Regions from separate parts of the Cupriavidus sp. GA3-3 genome, predicted to be linked through region 2. Evidence: predicted binding sites of a transcription regulator. Region 2 holds the regulator's gene; the other holds the start of a gene.
What was found. The regulator NrdR, encoded in region 2, represses ribonucleotide reductase genes. The targets are predictions, from matches to a motif close to CACNANATNTNGTG.
Positions count from the first base shown of each region.

Region 1 (8,438 bases), on a different contig from region 2:
AGGCAGTCTTGCACACGGGGCGGGCCTGGAACACCGGTTACACCGGTTCAAGCGGGCCGCCACCGTCCGTGGGCACTAAGGTAAACTGCGTAAATGGTCATTGTACTGTATGCCCTGACGGCACTTCTCTATTGCGGCCTGGCCTTTCACGGCTGGGCCACGCGCCACCCACGCCTTGCCACCGCTGCCGGCCCGGCAGGGGGGGCGACCTCGGCCGTGCTGGTGGCCGGCGGCGGCCCCATCCCCCCGGCGGGCGGCGCGCACGGCGAAGGGCGCCCGGCCTGGTGGCACGTGCTGATGCTGGCGGCGCTGGCCAGCCACGGCATGCTGCTGCATGAAACCATCTTCCCGGCCGAGCGCATGATGTTCGGCTTTGCCTTCGCACTGTCGGCCATGCTGTGGCTGGGCGTGGGCATCTACTGGATCGAAAGCTTCTTCTTCTCGCTGGCGGGCCTGGGCCTGATCGTGATCCCGGTGGCGCTGGTGGCCAGCCTGATGCCGCTGGCCTTCCCCGGCTCGCAGATCCTGGGCTACGCGGCGCGGCCGCTGTTCAAGCTGCATTTCATCATCGCCAACGTGGCCTACGGGCTGTTCACGCTGGCGGCGTTCCACGCCTTCCTGATGCTGCTGGCCGAACGGCGCCTGCATGGCTTCCGGCACGCGCCGGCGCGGCCGCCGGAGCAGCAACCCAGCGAATGGCTGGGCCGCTGGCTGGACCTGCTGCCGCCGCTGCTGACGCTGGAGAAGCTGCTGTTCCGGCTGATTGGCGCCGGCTTTGTGCTGCTGACGCTGACCATCGGCTCGGGCCTGCTGTTCTCTGAAGACCTGTTCGGCCGCGCCTTCCGGCTGGACCACAAGACGGTGTTCGCGCTGATCTCGTGGGCCATGTTCGGCGGCATCCTGGCCGGGCGCATCTTCCGCGGCTGGCGCGGCAAGGTGGCGCTGCGCTGGGTCATCGCCTCGTTCGGCATCCTGCTGCTGGCCTATGTCGGCAGCCGTTTCGTGATTGAAGTCGTCCTGCATCGCCTCTGATTCCCCATGGCACGTATCCTGATCCTGCTGGCCGTGGTGCTGGGCGTCATCTGGTGGCTGCGCGCCCGCGCCGAGGCGCGGCTGGCTGAACACCGCGCACGCCAGGCCCGCGAGGCCAGCGAGCGCACTGCCGCCGCCGGCCCGGCCGACGCCACCGCCGAACCCATGGTCCAGTGCGCCCAGTGCGGCGTGCACCTGCCGCAGGGCGAGGCCATTGCCTGGCGCGGCCTGCACTACTGCCGCCGCAGCCACCTGCCTGACGAAAGCCGGGCCGAGGGCAGCGACAGCAGCAGCGGCCCCCGCCCATGACAGAGCCGGCGTCGTCGGGCTGGCAGCGGCTGAACGCCTGGCGCGGCCTGGCTCAGCTGTGGCGCCAGCCTGAACCGCCTGACTTTCACTGGCGCCTGCTGCGCTATTTCTGCTGGACCCGTGTGGCCGTGGGCCTGCTGCTGGTCGGTTTTGCGCTGATGCGGCGCGGCGAGCCGGCCTCCGTCACCGCCATCACGAATGCGATCCCGCCCGTGCCGTTCGACCTCGGGGGCCTGGGCGGCATCGAGCACGCGGCGGCCATGACCATCGCCGTGCCCTATCTTGGCATTGCCGTGGCGATGCTGGCCGGCACGCTGTGGCGCCGGCACTTCCATCTGCGCGTGCGGGTGCAGGTGCTGGCCGACCTGGCCCTGCTGGCGCTGGTCTTTAGCGTGCTGGGGCGGGGCGGGCAGGCCGAGGGCCTGGCCATGATCTTCCTGCTGCCCGCGCTGGAAGCCGGCGCACTGACCAGCCTGCTGTTCGCGCTGTTTGCCGCGTCGATCTCCGCGCTGGTGGTGATGAGCGGGCCCTTCATGCACACCATCCTGCTGCGCCAGGCCGATGCCGGGCTGCTGGGCTCGGGCCTGTTCGGCCTGGTGTTCATGATCGCGGCGCTGCTGATGTATATGCTGGCCAACCGCCAGATCGCGCAGGAGCGCCTGGCGCTGGCGCGCGAGCAGGAGCTGCGCCTGCAGCAGCTGGTCAACCGGCTCATGGTCAACGACATGCAGGACGGCGTGATGCTGGTGCGCGCCAACGGCGCGGTGGTGGCCGCCAACCCCGCGGCGGTGGTGCTGCTGGGCGTGCAGCCGCATGAGCGCATCTACTCGCGCCGGCTGGGTGGTGCGGCAGGTCAGGGCGGAGAAGCAGTGCTGTTCGACCTGCGCCGCATCCCGCGCCTGCAGCCGCTGATGGAGATGCTGCGCGACTGGCTGCACAGCAAGGACGACGTGCCGCGCATCCTGCAGCTGCTGCCGATGGCGTCCGGCACCGCGCTGGCCGACGGCACCATGCAGCACACCCGGCTGCGGCTGCGCTTTGTGCTGCCGGGGCTGGCAGGATTGCGCTCGACCATGGCGCATGGCCGCACCGTGCCGGCCACGCTGGATACCGCCGCCTGGAGCGAACTGTCGCCCGAAGCCGCCGGCCGCCTGCGCCTGGCCATCGCCCAGAACGAGGCCATGGCCTGGTCGCAGGAGGATGAGGCCCTGTTGCGCAACGAGATGCGCGACACCGTGCTGGTCCATATCGAAAGCTGGGAACGCATCGCCGAGCAGGTGCAGCAGGAAAAGCTGGCCGCCATGGGCCGGCTGGTGGCCAGCATCGCGCACCAGATCCGCAACCCGCTGGCGGCAATCAGCCAGGCCAGCGAGCTGCTGGGCGATTCCGGCCGGCGCGATCCCGCCGCGCAGGACCATGGCGGCGCCGATGTCGATATCGACGCCCGCCTGCTGCGCATCATCAACGACAACGTGCGCCGGCTGGACCAGGTGGTGTCAGACGTGCTGCAGATGTCGCGCCGCCCGCGCACCGGCCGCAGCACCGTGCACCTGGCGCAGGCGCTGCCCGAGATCGTCGAGCGCTGGCGCGCCGAAATGCGCTCGCGCCGCCCGCGCGCCGGCGAGACCCGCCCGGCGGGCCGGGCCGACATCAACGCCAATGCCATCCGGCTGACCGTGGACGTGGCCCAGCCGGTGGTGTTCGACGCCTCGCAGCTGCAGCAGGTGCTGGGCAACCTGCTGGACAACGCCTGGCGCTACTGCAGCCGGCTGCCGGGATCGATCCGGCTGCTGGCGCATGCGCTGGACCAGCACCATGCCGAGCTGATCGTCTGGAACGACGGCGCCGAAGTCGCGCGCGAGCACCAGCGCAGCCTGTTCGAACCGTTCTTCACCAGCAACGCCCAGGGCACCGGGCTGGGCCTGTTCATGGCGCGCGAGCTGTGCGGCGCCAATGACGCCCAGGTGCGCTACGGCGCCATCGCCTTGCCGGCGCTGTTGGAGCGCACTGGCATGCTGGCCGCCGCCGCGCGCGATACACTGCCGGCCAAGGCTTTCGTGCTGACGCTGCGCATCGAGAGTGCCGATGCGGCCGCCGCCTGACCTGTCCCAACCCAGCCACCACCCCATGCCACCCCGAATGTCCCGAGCGCCCGATCCCATCCTGGTCATCGACGACGAGGCCGACCTGCGCGAGCTGCTGGACATCTCGATCCGCCGCATGGGCCATGACGTGGTGCTGGCCGGCTCGCTCGCCGAGGCGCGCGAGAAGCTGGCGCAGCGCCGCTACAGCCTGGTGCTGACCGACATGCGCCTGGGCGACGGCCTGGGCATCGAGATCGTGCGCCAGCTGTCGGCCGCGCCGGAACGCATCCCGGTGGCGGTCATCACCGCCTACGGCAGCGCCGACAACGCCGTGGAAGCACTCAAGGCCGGCGCCTTCGACTACATCGCCAAGCCGGTATCGCTGGAGCAGCTGCGCAGCCTGGTGCTGAACGCGCTGGGCCGCCAGCAACGCGACAGCACCGATGCCGAAGCCGCCGCGGCCGAGCAGGCCGCCGACCGCGCCGCCGCCCTGCTGCCCGGCCATTCCGCCGCCATGCTGGAGGTGCGCCGTTCGCTGTCGCGGCTGGCGCGCAGCATGGCGCCGGTGGTGATCAGCGGCGAATCCGGCAGCGGCAAGGAGCGCGCTGCGCGCGCCATCCACGCGACCAGCGGCCGGGCCGCGCATCCGTTTATCGCCGTCAACTGCGGCGCCATCCCCGAGAACCTGATGGAGTCCGAGTTCTTCGGCCATGTCAAAGGCGCCTTCACCGGTGCCGACGGGGAGCGCGGCGGCTTCTTCCAGGCCGCCAACGGCGGCACGCTGCTGCTCGACGAGGTGGCCGACCTGCCGCTGCCGATGCAGGTCAAGCTGCTGCGCGCGCTGCAGGAGCGCCGCGTGCGCAAGATCGGCGCCAGCCGCGAAGACGCCGTCGACGTGCGCGTGATGTGCGCCAGCCACAAGGACCTGGCGGCGATGGTGTCGGCCGGGCAGTTCCGGCAGGACTTGTACTACCGCCTGAACGTGCTGGCGCTGCGCATGCCCACGCTGCGCGAGCGCGGTGAAGACATCCCGGTGCTGGCGCGCGCCATCCTGGACCACCTGGCGGTGCGCTACGGCGACCCGCGCCCCAAGCGGCTGTCGCCGGCGGCGCTGCAACGGCTGGTGGCCTATCCGTTCCCCGGCAACGTGCGCGAGCTGGAGAACCTGCTGGAGCGCGCCTACGCCTTTGCCGAGAGCGAAGAGATCGAGCTGGCCGACCTGGGCCCGCTGGACGCCGGCGCCGAGCGCGCCGGGCTGATGCATGCCCCCGCGCCGGCGATGGCGCCCACCAACTATTCCGCCCCTTGGGGTGCCGCAGGCATGTGGGCGCCGGTGCCGCCGGCCGCCGCGCCCGCGCCGGCCCCGGCAGAGCCGCCGCCCGTGGTGCCGGCCCCGGCCAGCGCGGCCGAACCCGAGCCCGCCGGCGATCCCGCCGAACGCGCCTGCCGCGGCATCGTCTTCCCGATCGACCTGCAAGCCAGGCTGGAAGCCGTGGAGCGCGAGCTGATCCTGCAGGCGCTGGCGCAGACCAACTTCAACCGCACCGCGGCCGCGCCGCTGCTGGGCCTGAACCTGCGCCAGCTGCGCTACCGTATCCAGCAACTGGGCATCCGCGAGGCCATGGACGCCGCCGAACGCAGCACCGTGGAAGGCGAGGGCACGTCATGAGCAAGCCCGAGCACCGCTATCTGCCAGAGGCCGACGGCTGGGTCCCCGCCGCGCGCCGCGTGCCGTCACCAAACTTTGACGAGCGCCCGGCCGGCATGCCGGTGGACCTGGTGGTGCTGCACAACATCAGCCTGCCGCCCGGCCAGTTCGGCAGCGGCGACATCGAGGCCTTCTTCCAGAACCGGCTCGATCCCAACAAGCACCCGTTCTTTGCCACCATCCACCAGGTGCAGGTGTCCGCGCACTTCCTGGTCACGCGCGAGGGGGAGCTGGTGCAGTTTGTCCCGTGCACGCAGCGGGCCTGGCACGCCGGACAGTCCGACTTCTTCGGCCGCGCCCGCTGCAACGATTTCTCCATCGGCATCGAGATCGAGGGCTGCGACGACCTGCCGTTCACCCTGGCCCAGTACGACACCGTGGCCGCGCTGGTGCCGGCGCTGCTGGCCGCCTACCCGGTGCGCGCGATTGCTGGGCACAGCGACATCGCCCCGGGGCGCAAGACCGATCCCGGCCCGCATTTCGACTGGGCGCGCTTCGCCAGGCAGGCAGGCGTGGCGCCGGGCATGTTGCCCTACCAGTGCCCTGGCGCGGCTGGCCAGGTGACGAATCCTTAACCTCATTCCCCATCCCCGTGCGCCCCGTTCCGGCGCACATGCCCTACCTCGGGGTGGGGCTATCGCAACCTCGCAACAATCAAAAAAATTTTTGTGGAATGTGCAGTTGCGAACGGTCTGGCGAAAACCCTTGCGAGTATTAGGCTTGCGGGCATGTGGCGCTGCCGCATCGGCGCAACCGCCCCCGAAATAGCGCTTGTCAAGACTGGTCATTCGGATTCGTTTCACTATACTTAGCCCAGTTTCACGCGTCACACACTATATCTAGTAGTCCAACCGGGGAGCCGGCCCCAAGGGTGAGTCAGGGATCACGAAGTTCGTGCATCGTCTCGAAACCGCCCGCTAAGGCCAGCGAATCACAAGAGTCCCTGGCGAAATGTTCACGTAAAGGCAGTCTGTCCGCCCCCGACCTCACGCCGGGAGGGACGTTCTTTTCGCCGCATTTCGCCAGGGACTCTTTTGTCTCTTATTTCCAGGGTAAAAACAGGAGTTCTCATGCAAACGGCCCAGAACGAAATCACCACGGGTGGCGCCGCCGCCGGTATTGCACCGACCGCGCAGCAGACCCCCGCCAACGCCGCCAATACGAACTACCCGGATCACAAGATCATTCGACGCAACGGCGCCGTGGTGGCTTTCGAGCCGTCCAAGATCGCCGTTGCCATGACCAAGGCCTTCCTCGCCGTGAACGGCGGGCAGGGCGCCGCGTCCGCGCGTGTGCGCGAGATCGTCGAGCAACTGACTGACAACGTCGTGCGCGCACTGGTGCGCAGCCGCCCCAACGGCGGCGCCATCCATATCGAAGACGTGCAGGACCACGTGGAACTGGCGCTGATGCGCTCGGGCGAGCATGAAGTGGCCCGCGCCTACGTGCTGTACCGCGAGAAGCGCAAGGACGAGCGCGCCCAGGCCAACGCCCAGGCCGTGGCCCGCGTGCAGGAAGGCGGCATCTCGGTCAACGTGACCGATGGCGGCGTCACCCACGTGCTGGACATCGCCGCGCTGCATGACCTGATCGACAACGCCTGCAGCGGCCTTGGCAACGCAGTGAGCGCCGAGCCGATCCTGAAGGAAACCCTGAAGAACCTGTACGAAGGCGTGCCGATGACGCAGGTGTACGACTCCGCCATCCTGGCCGCGCGTACCCTGATTGAAAAGGACCCGGACTACAGCCAGGTCACCGCCCGTATCCTGCTGCACACCATCCGCAAGGAAATCCTGGGCACCGAAGTGACCCAGGCCGAGATGTCCAGCCGCTACGCCGAGTACTTCCCCAAGTTCATCGCCCGCGGCATCGAAGCCGAGCTGCTGGACGAAAAGCTGGCCACCTTCGACCTGGCCCGCCTGGGCGCCGCGCTGGACGCCGGCCGCGACTTCCAGTTCAACTACCTGGGCCTGCAGACCCTGTACGACCGCTACTTCCTGCATATCGATGAAACCCGCATCGAAATGCCGCAAGCCTTCTTCATGCGCGTGGCCATGGGCCTGGCGCTGAACGAGAAGGACCGCGAAGCGCGCGCCATCGAGTTCTACCAGCTGCTGTCGTCGTTCGACTTCATGTCGTCCACGCCGACCCTGTTCAACTCCGGCACCCGCCGCTCGCAGCTGTCGTCGTGCTACCTGACCACCGTGTCGGACGACCTGGAAGGCATCTATGAAGCGCTGAAGGAAAACGCGCTGCTGTCCAAGTTCGCCGGCGGCCTGGGCAATGACTGGACCAACGTGCGCGCACTCGGCTCGCACATCAAGGGAACCAATGGCAAGAGCCAGGGCGTGGTCCCGTTCCTGAAGGTGGTGAACGACACCGCCGTGGCCGTGAATCAGGGCGGCAAGCGCAAGGGCGCTGTCTGCGCCTACCTGGAAACGTGGCACCTGGACATCGAAGAGTTCCTCGAGCTGCGCAAGAACACCGGCGACGACCGCCGCCGCACCCACGACATGAACACGGCCAACTGGATTCCGGACCTGTTCATGAAGCGCGTGATGGAAGGCGGTGAGTGGACCCTGTTCTCGCCGGCCACCTGCCCGGACCTGCACGACAAGGTCGGCAAGGAATTCGAAAAGGCCTACCTGGGCTATGAAGCCAAGGCCGCCAGCGGCGAACTGAAGCTGTTCAAGAAGCTGCCGGCGCTGCAACTGTGGCGCAAGATGCTGGGCATGCTGTTCGAGACCGGTCACCCGTGGATCACCTTCAAGGATCCGTGCAACATCCGCAGCCCGCAGCAGCACGTGGGCGTGGTGCACAGCTCCAACCTGTGCACGGAAATCACGCTCAACACCAATGAGAGCGAGATCGCCGTCTGCAACCTGGGCTCGGTCAACCTGGTCGCCCACATGGCGAAGCAGGCCGACGGCACCTACGCGCTGGATCACGCCAAGCTGCAGAAGACCGTGCGCACCGCCATGCGCATGCTCGACAACGTGATCGACATCAACTACTACGCCGTGGACAAGGCGCGCAATTCCAACCTGCGCCACCGTCCGGTCGGCATGGGCATCATGGGCTTCCAGGACTGCCTGCACGTGCTGCGCACGCCGTATTCCAGCGATGCCGCCGTCAAGTTTGCCGATACCTCGATGGAAGCGGTGTGCTACTACGCCTACCAGGCTTCGACCGAGCTGGCCGAAGAGCGCGGCCGCTACAGCACCTATGAAGGCTCGCTGTGGGACCGTGGCATCCTGCCGCAAGACTCGCTCAAGCTGCTGGCCGAAGAGCGCGGCGGCTACCTG
Region 1 is NZ_KB944491.1:16,647-25,084, reverse strand. It holds gene C265_RS22055 (inner membrane protein YpjD) at 94-1,032, shown strand; gene C265_RS22050 (PP0621 family protein) at 1,039-1,341, shown strand; gene C265_RS22045 (sensor histidine kinase) at 1,338-3,443, shown strand; gene C265_RS22040 (sigma-54 dependent transcriptional regulator) at 3,469-5,094, shown strand; gene ampD (1,6-anhydro-N-acetylmuramyl-L-alanine amidase AmpD) at 5,091-5,708, shown strand; gene C265_RS22030 (ribonucleoside-diphosphate reductase subunit alpha) at 6,204-8,438, shown strand, end outside.
Region 1: a site for NrdR is predicted at 5,965-5,978, ahead of C265_RS22030 (ribonucleoside-diphosphate reductase subunit alpha). Genes of this name have one in related genera too.

Region 2 (8,438 bases):
GCTTTCATGAAAGGCAGTCCAGAGATCAGAGATCAGAGATCAGTAGTTGATGTCCGCGCGGCGGTTTTCGGCCCACGAGGCTTCATCATGGCCGGTGGCCTTGGGCTTTTCCTTGCCCAGGCTGACGGCTTCCATCTGGCCGTCGGGCACGCCCATCGAAGCCAGCGAGCGGCGCACGGCTTCGGCGCGCTTCTGGCCCAGCGCCAGGTTGTACTCGCTGGTGCCGCGTTCGTCGGTGTTGCCCTGGATCAGGATCTTGCGGCCCTTGTTCGAGCCCAGGTACTTGGCGTGCTCGCCCAGCATGCCCTGGTAGTCGGACTTGACCGTGTAGCTGTCGAAGTCGAAGTACACGCTGCGCTTGGCCAGCGGGCTGTTCGGATCGTTGAGCGGATCGGCGGCCGTGACCGGGGTCACTGCGCGCGGATCGGCACCGGTGCCCGCGCCGGCACCGGCTTTGGCGGTGTCGTCCAGCTTGACGCCGGAACTGCAGGCGCCAAGGGCCAGCAGTGCGGCAACGGCAAGGGTTTTGCTCATCAGTTGGGGCATGGTGAATGACTCCTGTTATTGCATGAAAGGACCCCAGGACGGCTCGCGAACATCGCCGGACTGGAGGGACAGAACCTGCCGGGTACGCCCGTCAGTGGAAACCGCCGCCAGCACCGCGCGACCGCCCACGCGGGTGGCATAGAGGATGTACTTGCCGTTGGCGGCAAAGCTGGGCGCTTCGTCGTTGGCCGTATCGGTCAGCGACGTCACGTCGCCGTTGCTCAGGTCCTGCAGCTGCAGCTTGAAGCCGCCCGCGCGCGAGATGTACGCCAGGTACTTGCCGTCCGGCGAAACCCGCGGGCTGACGTTGTAGCTGCCCTTGAAGGTGACACGTTGCGCACCGCCACCTTCCTCGCCGGAAGCGGGCATGCGGTAGACCTGCGGCGCACCGCCGCGGTCGCTGGTGAAGTAGATGCTCTTGCCGTCCGGAGAATACTGCGGCTCGGTGTCGATGGCGCTGCTGCGCGAGAGGCGGCGGATGCCGGAACCGTCGGCATTGACCTGGTAGACCTGGGTATTGCCATCTCGCGACAGCGCCAGCGCCAGGTGCCGGCCATCAGGCGACCACGACGGCGCGCTGTTGTTGCCCTTCTGGTTCGACACCAGGGTGCGCTTGCCGCTGGCCAGGTCGTGCACATACACCACCGGCTTCTTGGCCTCGAACGAAACATAGGCCACGCGCGCGCCGTCCGGCGACCACGACGGCGAGATGATCGGCTCGTTGCTGGTCAGCGCCACCTGCGCGTTCTGGCCATCGGAGTCGGAAATCAGCAGCTGGTAGCGGCCGCCGACCTTCGACACGTAGGACAGGCGCGTGGCAAACACGCCGCGCTCGCCGAGCAGCTTTTCATAGATGTAGTCGGCGATCTTGTGCGCGGTCACGCGCAGCTGGGACTGGTTGACGGTAAAGGCCAGCCCGCCCAGGCTCTGGCCCTTGACGGTGTCGTACAGGCGGAAGCGGACCTCATACTTGCCGCCGGCGGCCGGGGTCACGCTGCCGGCGACGAAGGCATCGGCGCCGCGCGACTTCCAGCTGCCCAGGTCGACATTGGCGGATTCCGCCACCGTGGCGCCGCCCGGATCGACATTGCGCAAGCGCCCGCTGCGCGCCAGGTCGGCGCGGATGATCGCGGTCAGGTTCTGCGGGGCCTGGGCCTCGCCCTGGAAGTTGGCGGTCGCAACCGGGATCTGGCTGGAGCCGACCCCGGAGATCTCAACGTTGAGTTGCGCGTGCGCGGCGCCGGCTGCCATCGTCATCGCCGCGGCCAGCCAGGCCATCAGCGCGCGGCGGCCGGCCAGCGGATGCCGGCCGATGGCGCGTTGGGATTCGGGTTGGGTTGCGTTGTGCCGCCTCGCGGACAGCCAGTTGGGGGCCCAAAGCTTTCGCATGCTGCTCCTCAGTCGATTTCAAGTTTCGTCGGGCACGGCAGGCAATCGGCAACACGGGCAAATGCGGCATTGCAGCGCGTGGCGCATGCCCCGTCTGCATGCGTATCGCACCCTGCCGGCCGCGTCAGGCAACCTGTCATGCTAGCGCTGGGACCAAGACCCGGCCATGAAGGTTGCATTATGTTGCAAATCATGCCGCCCAGGCCACTCAGTCCTTCGGACGGAAGGTAATGGTGAAGCTGGCCGGCGCCTTGCCGTTCTCATCACGCGGCAGCGGGTCGGAACGTTCCACCGCGCGCAGCACGGCATTATCCCAGCCCGAGTTGCCGCTGGACTTGGACAGCCGCGCCGACAGCAGCGAACCATCCGGCGCCAGCTGCACCGACACCACCGCGGTCGGGTTGCCCGGCACGTCCTCGCCAAAGACGATATTCGGCTTGACGCGGCGGCGCACGCGGTCGGCATAGCCCGGCGACGCCTTGCCACCGCCGCCGGCACCCGCGCCGGCCGTACTGCCCACGCCGCCGCCGCCCGCGCCGGAGCCGCCGGCCAGCGCCTGCAGGCGCGCCAGCTCGCTCTTGCGCTGGGCATTGGCCGCAGCCTCGCGCTTGGCCTTGGCGTCGGCATCCGCCTTGGCCTTGGCCTTGTTCTCGGCGTCAGCCTTGGCCTTGGCGTCCGCCTGGGCCTTGGCCCTGGCGTCCGCTTCCTTGCGTTCTGCTTCCTTGCGCTCGGCCTGTTCCTTGCGCTGCTGTTCCTGCTGCGCTGCCTTCTTCTTCGCGTCGTCCTTGCGCTGGGCTTCCTTGCGCTCGGCCTCGCGCTGCTCCGCTTCCTTGCGCGCGGCTTCCTTGCGTTCCGCCTCTTTGCGCTCGGCTTCCTTGCGGGCAGCCGCCTGCTTGCGCTCGGCCTCTTCGCGCGCCGCCGCCTCGGCACGGCGCTTCTGGCGTTCCAGCGCGATGTCGGCGTCGTCCTCGACCTTGCTCTTCACCTCGGGCAGCGGCGGGGCCGGGCGCGGCTGCACCACCGGCTCCGGCGGCGGGGGCGCGGTGGCGGCCGGAATCTCTTCCCACAGCTCGGCCTCGGCGCCGACGGGGGTGCTGCTCTGCAAGCGCACGCCGTAGTACAGCACGACAGCCAGCAGCATGTGCATGAAGAGCGCGAACAGGAAGGAACGCAGGGTTCCCCGCTCCTTGACCGGCTGGTAGGGATAGGCGGCGACGGTCTTCATCAGGCGCAACGGCAATCAGATAGGCGCTTCAATGCGTCAGGAGGTCTTGGACTTGACCATCAGGCCGACGCGCTTGACGCCGTCGGCTTTCAGGATCGACATCACGTCCAGCACCGCCTCATACTTGACCGCGCGGTCGGCGGCAATCACCACCGGCTGGTCGGGATTCTCGTTCTGGCGCTGGTGCACGAAGTCGAGCAGGCCCTGCTTGTCGAGCTTGCGCTCGAAGGCATTGCCGGCGCTGTCCTTGCCGCGCGCGGTCAGCTGGCCACTCTCGTGCACGGTGACTACGATCGGCGGCGCCTTCTGCTGCGGCGTGGCGTTGGCCACGGTGGGCAGGTCGACGGTGGCGGGGCTCACGATCGGCGCCGCCACCATGAAGATGACCAGCAGCACGAGCATGACGTCGATGTACGGCACGACATTGATGTCGGCGCTGGCCCGGCGGCGCGAGCCGCCACGGCGCTGAATGGCTGCCATTGCAGGACTCCTGGAAACGCCGGCCCGGGCTTGCGCCCGGACCGTCTGGATTAGATTCGATACGTGTGCGGTTAGCGTGCCTGCCGTTGCAGGATGTTCAGGAACTCTTCCATGAAGCTCTCGAACCGGATCGCCAGGCGGTCGATCTCCGTGGCATAGCGGTTGTAGGCGATCACAGCGGGAATGGCAGCGAACAGGCCGATCGCGGTCGCCACCAGCGCCTCGGCAATACCGGGGGCCACCGATGCGAGCGTCGCCTGCTGCACATTCGACAGGCCGCGGAAAGCGTTCATGATCCCCCAGACCGTGCCGAACAGGCCGATATACGGGCTCACCGAACCCACCGACGCCAGGAACGGCAGATGCGATTCCAGCACATCCATCTCGCGCTGGTAGGCCGCGCGCATCGCGCGCCGGGCCGCATCGAGCAGCGCGCCGGCTTCGTTGCCGCGCTCGCGCGCCTTCAGGAACTCGCCCATGCCGGATTCAAAGATCCGCTCCAGCGCGCCGGTGTTGTGGCGGTTGTTGACGGCACTGTTATATAGCGCCTGCAGGTCGCCGCCGGCCCAGAAGTCGCGTTCGAACCCCTCGGTCTGGGTGCGCGCCGAGCGCAGCGCCAGGTGCTTGCGGAAGATATAGGTCCACGAAAACAGCGACATGACGAGCAACAGCGCCATGACGGCCTGTGCCAGCAGGCTGGCGTGGAGCACCAGCGTTACGATCGACATGTCTTGCGTGACGGTCACGGGATTCATCGTGCGGACTTGATGGTAGCTAGAACGGGGTCGGGAATCGGGGCGGGACGGAAAGTGCTTCGATCGACACACCCAACACGGATCGCGCCAGAGGCCAGCATCAGCTCGCCACGCCAGGCTTCCTGGGTGAACTGGACCGACGCCGGGCCGACCCGGTCGATGCGCGTGCGGATCTCGAGCTGGTCATCCAGCCGGGCGGGCGCATTGTAGTCCACTGCCGTGCTGCGGACGATAAAGACCACGCCCGCCTCGTCGGCGAGCGATTGCTGCTCGATGCCGAGCGCACGCAGCCACTCGGTGCGGGCGCGCTCGAAGAACTTCAGGTAGTTGGCGTAGAACACTACGCCGCCCGCGTCGGTGTCTTCCCAGTACACCCGCAGGGTCCAGACAAAGTTTGTCATGGCCGCAATTGTAACGGAGAGCGATAGCGGTTTCGTGTAAACCCGCATGACGACTTTGCAACAGCAAGTTGCTGGCCAGCCCTTGCCAGCGCTTGCCTGGCGGGGCCGACGGCTTGCGGCGGGCGCCCGCCTCGCGCTACACTGCGCGCAACCATTCCATCTTGCGCGACTGGCGAAGTCAGTGGGCACTACCACGAGGAAGCGCAAGTTCTCTGGCGTGACGTTCATTGCGCGTTCGCGTAGCGTTCAGCACGCCTAGGCGTGAAGTTGCTTGCGCCTGCCGCTCGCCTGGGCAGCGAATGGGAAGCAGGGTGCGCCCTGCACCGACGGTTACAAGCCGCCGGTGCTGGTCGCCGCTAGCCTTCCCCGCGCGCCCTACCCCCGATGCGTGAATCGGATTCCCTATTTTTCAGACGAGTTTCGCCATGTTCGAACGCAGCCGTTTTACGATCGACCAGATCGACCCCGAGGTCTTTGCCGCCATCCAGCAGGAGAACCAGCGCCAGGAAGACCACATCGAGCTGATCGCCTCCGAGAACTACACCTCGCCGGCCGTGATGGCCGCCCAGGGTTCGCAGCTGACCAACAAGTACGCCGAGGGCTATCCCGGCAAGCGCTACTACGGCGGTTGCGAGTACGTCGACGTCGTCGAGCAGCTGGCCATTGACCGCGTCAAGCAGCTGTTCGGCGCCGAAGCCGCCAACGTGCAACCCAACTCGGGCTCGCAGGCCAACCAGGGCGTGTACTTCGCCGTGCTCAAGCCGGGCGACACCATCATGGGCATGAGCCTGGCCGAAGGCGGCCACCTGACCCACGGCATGGCCCTGAACATGAGCGGCAAGTGGTTCAACGTGGTCAGCTACGGCCTGAACGCCCAGGAAGACATCGACTACGACGCGCTGGAAAAGCTGGCCCAGGAGAAGAAGCCCAAGCTGATCATCGCCGGCGCCTCGGCCTTCGCGCTGCGCATCGACTTCGAGCGCATCAGCAAGGTTGCCAAGTCGATCGGCGCTTACTTCATGGTCGACATGGCCCACTACGCCGGCCTGATCGCCGCGGGTGTCTACCCGAACCCGGTGCCGCACGCCGACTTCGTCACCACCACCACGCACAAGAGCCTGCGCGGCCCGCGCGGCGGCGTGATCCTGATGAAGGCCGAGCACGAGAAGGCCATCAACTCGGCGATCTTCCCCGGCATCCAGGGCGGCCCGCTGATGCACGTAATCGCCGGCAAGGCCGTCGCCTTCAAGGAAGCGCTGACGCCTGAGTTCAAGGAATACCAGCAGCAAGTGGTGAAGAACGCCGCCGTGCTGGCCGAGACCCTGATCGCGCGCGGCCTGCGCATCGTCTCGGGCCGCACCGAAAGCCACGTGATGCTGGTTGACCTGCGCGCCAAGAACATCACCGGCAAGGAAGCCGAGCGCATCCTGGGCGAGGCGCATATCACCGTCAACAAGAACGCCATCCCCAACGATCCGGAAAAGCCGTTCGTGACCTCGGGCATCCGCCTGGGCTCGCCGGCCATGACCACGCGCGGCTTCAAGGAAGAAGAAGCCCGCATCGTCGGCAACCTGATCGCCGATGTGCTGGACAACCCGCACGACGCCGCCAATATCGCCAGCGTGCGCGAGCAGGCGGCAGCCCTGACCAAGCGTTTCCCGGTCTACGGCTGATGCATCGAGGCCGCCCATGCGGATTCCGCATGAGCGGCCGGCAGCTCCGCAAGCCGGCGTCCTCGGGCACTGGCTTGCGGGCCTCGCCAACCCGCCCCGCCTCCGCAGAACGACAACACGGACAAGGCGACGGGGTTCAACTGAAGGTGGTCCGGCATGAAATGCCCCTTTTGCGGTCATTCCAATACCCAGGTACTCGACACGCGCATGTCGGAAGACGGCGATGCCGTGCGCCGGCGCCGCCGCTGCGAAGCCTGCGACCGCCGCTTCACCACCTATGAGCGGATCGAGCTGTTCTTCCCCGCCATCGTCAAGAAAAACGGCTCGCGCGTGGACTACACCCGCGCCAAGCTGAAGGATTCCATGCGCCTGGCGCTGCGCAAGCGCCCGGTCTCGGCCGAAGCCATCGACGAAGCCATCACCCGCATCGAAGAAAAACTGCTGGCACTGGGAGAGAAAGAAATCCCCAGCAGCCAGGTCGGCGAACTGGTGATGCGCGAATTGCGCAAGCTCGACAAGATCGCGTATATCCGCTTTGCTTCGGTGTACCGGAGCTTTGAGGACGTGTCGGAATTCCGCGACGTGCTGGATGAGTTTGCGGCGTCCACCCCCCGGAAGGGGTAGCAAAAGTAACAAAATCGTTGTTTAATCCCCGTTGCATTTCCGCAAGGCCCGCTGTCGCATATTAAAAGGGCCCGGGATTGCAGACCAAAAAAAGAAGTTAACGAAGTCGGACGTCTTTTGACGGGGGTCAGAATGGGTCAACGCTGCCGCGGGGCAGCCGGCTTTGCCATGCTCGAAGCATTGGTGGCAATTGTCGTTCTGGCGGTTGGCGTGCTCGGCGTCGCCAGCCTGCTGCTGAATTCATCCCGCTTCACGCAACAAGCTTCCTACGACACCACTGCCATGCAGCTGGCCACCGAGATGGCCGAGCGCATGCGTGCCAATCCGGCCGTCTCGCAAACCGGCGCGGCGGCGGAAGCCATCATCCCGAACCGCTACTTCATCGACACTGCCACCGGGCAGCCGCCCGCGCTCACGGCAGCAAACAGCCCGTACGCGATCGCCTGCCCGGGCACGGCGGCCGGGTGCGCGCAGCAACTGGCGGATTTCGATGTCGCCGAGTTCTGGGAGCGTGTCAGCACAGGCCTGCCTGGCGGACGCGCCGTGATTTGCCGGGACATGGTCGCCTACGACCAGGCCACCGGCTTCTCATGGGGATGCACGCCATCGGCCACTGGCCGCGCGGACGACGCACCGATTGTCATCAAGATCGGCTGGATCTCCCGGCTTGCCGCCAGAACCGTCGCGGCACGGGTCGACATGTCCGACATGGGCACGCGCCCCCAGGTGGTCATCGTGGCCACGCAGGGCACGGTTAACTGACATGCGGAACGCCAGGATGTATCTCAACGCCGGCCGGCATCGTCAACTGGGGCTGTCGCTGGTGGAGCTGATGGTGGCGATGACGCTGAGCCTGCTCCTGATCATGGCTGCCGCGGCGCTCTACCTGACCGGACGAGCCAACTACAACAGCATCGATGACACCACTGCGCTGGATGAGAAAGGCCGTTTTGCGGTGGATACCGTGGTTCGGATCGTGCGCCAGGCCGCGTGGAGCAACTATGCGGGCAACAGCGCCGCGGCCTCTCCCGGCGCCAGCGGGCCTCCCGCGCCCAGCCCCGGAGGCGTCATGCTCACCACCACGAGCCTGTCGCCGACCATCAGCGGCCTCGACAGCTGCGGCGCCCCCGCGCAAGATCTCGGCAATCCGGCGCAAAACCTCGCGTGTCCGGCCCAAGCGGGTGCCGTGAACAAGAGCGATGTGCTGCAGGTCCGCTTCTTCGGCTCCGGCACGCAGCAGGACCGCACCGTCCCGGACAACAGCATGATCGACTGCTCCGGCAATGGCGTCGCCGAGCCGCAGGCCTGGGAAGACGCAGACCTAGCGCGCGGCATGGCGGTCTTC
Region 2 is NZ_KB944461.1:400,036-408,473, reverse strand. It holds gene ybgF (tol-pal system protein YbgF) at 1-8, opposite strand, end outside; gene pal (peptidoglycan-associated lipoprotein Pal) at 40-546, opposite strand; gene tolB (Tol-Pal system beta propeller repeat protein TolB) at 562-1,935, opposite strand; gene tolA (cell envelope integrity protein TolA) at 2,144-3,160, opposite strand; gene tolR (protein TolR) at 3,197-3,640, opposite strand; gene tolQ (protein TolQ) at 3,712-4,395, opposite strand; gene ybgC (tol-pal system-associated acyl-CoA thioesterase) at 4,392-4,796, opposite strand; ZMP/ZTP riboswitch at 4,952-5,097, shown strand; gene glyA (serine hydroxymethyltransferase) at 5,222-6,469, shown strand; gene nrdR (transcriptional regulator NrdR) at 6,626-7,093, shown strand; gene pilV (type IV pilus modification protein PilV) at 7,226-7,855, shown strand; gene C265_RS04540 (PilW family protein) at 7,872-8,438, shown strand, end outside.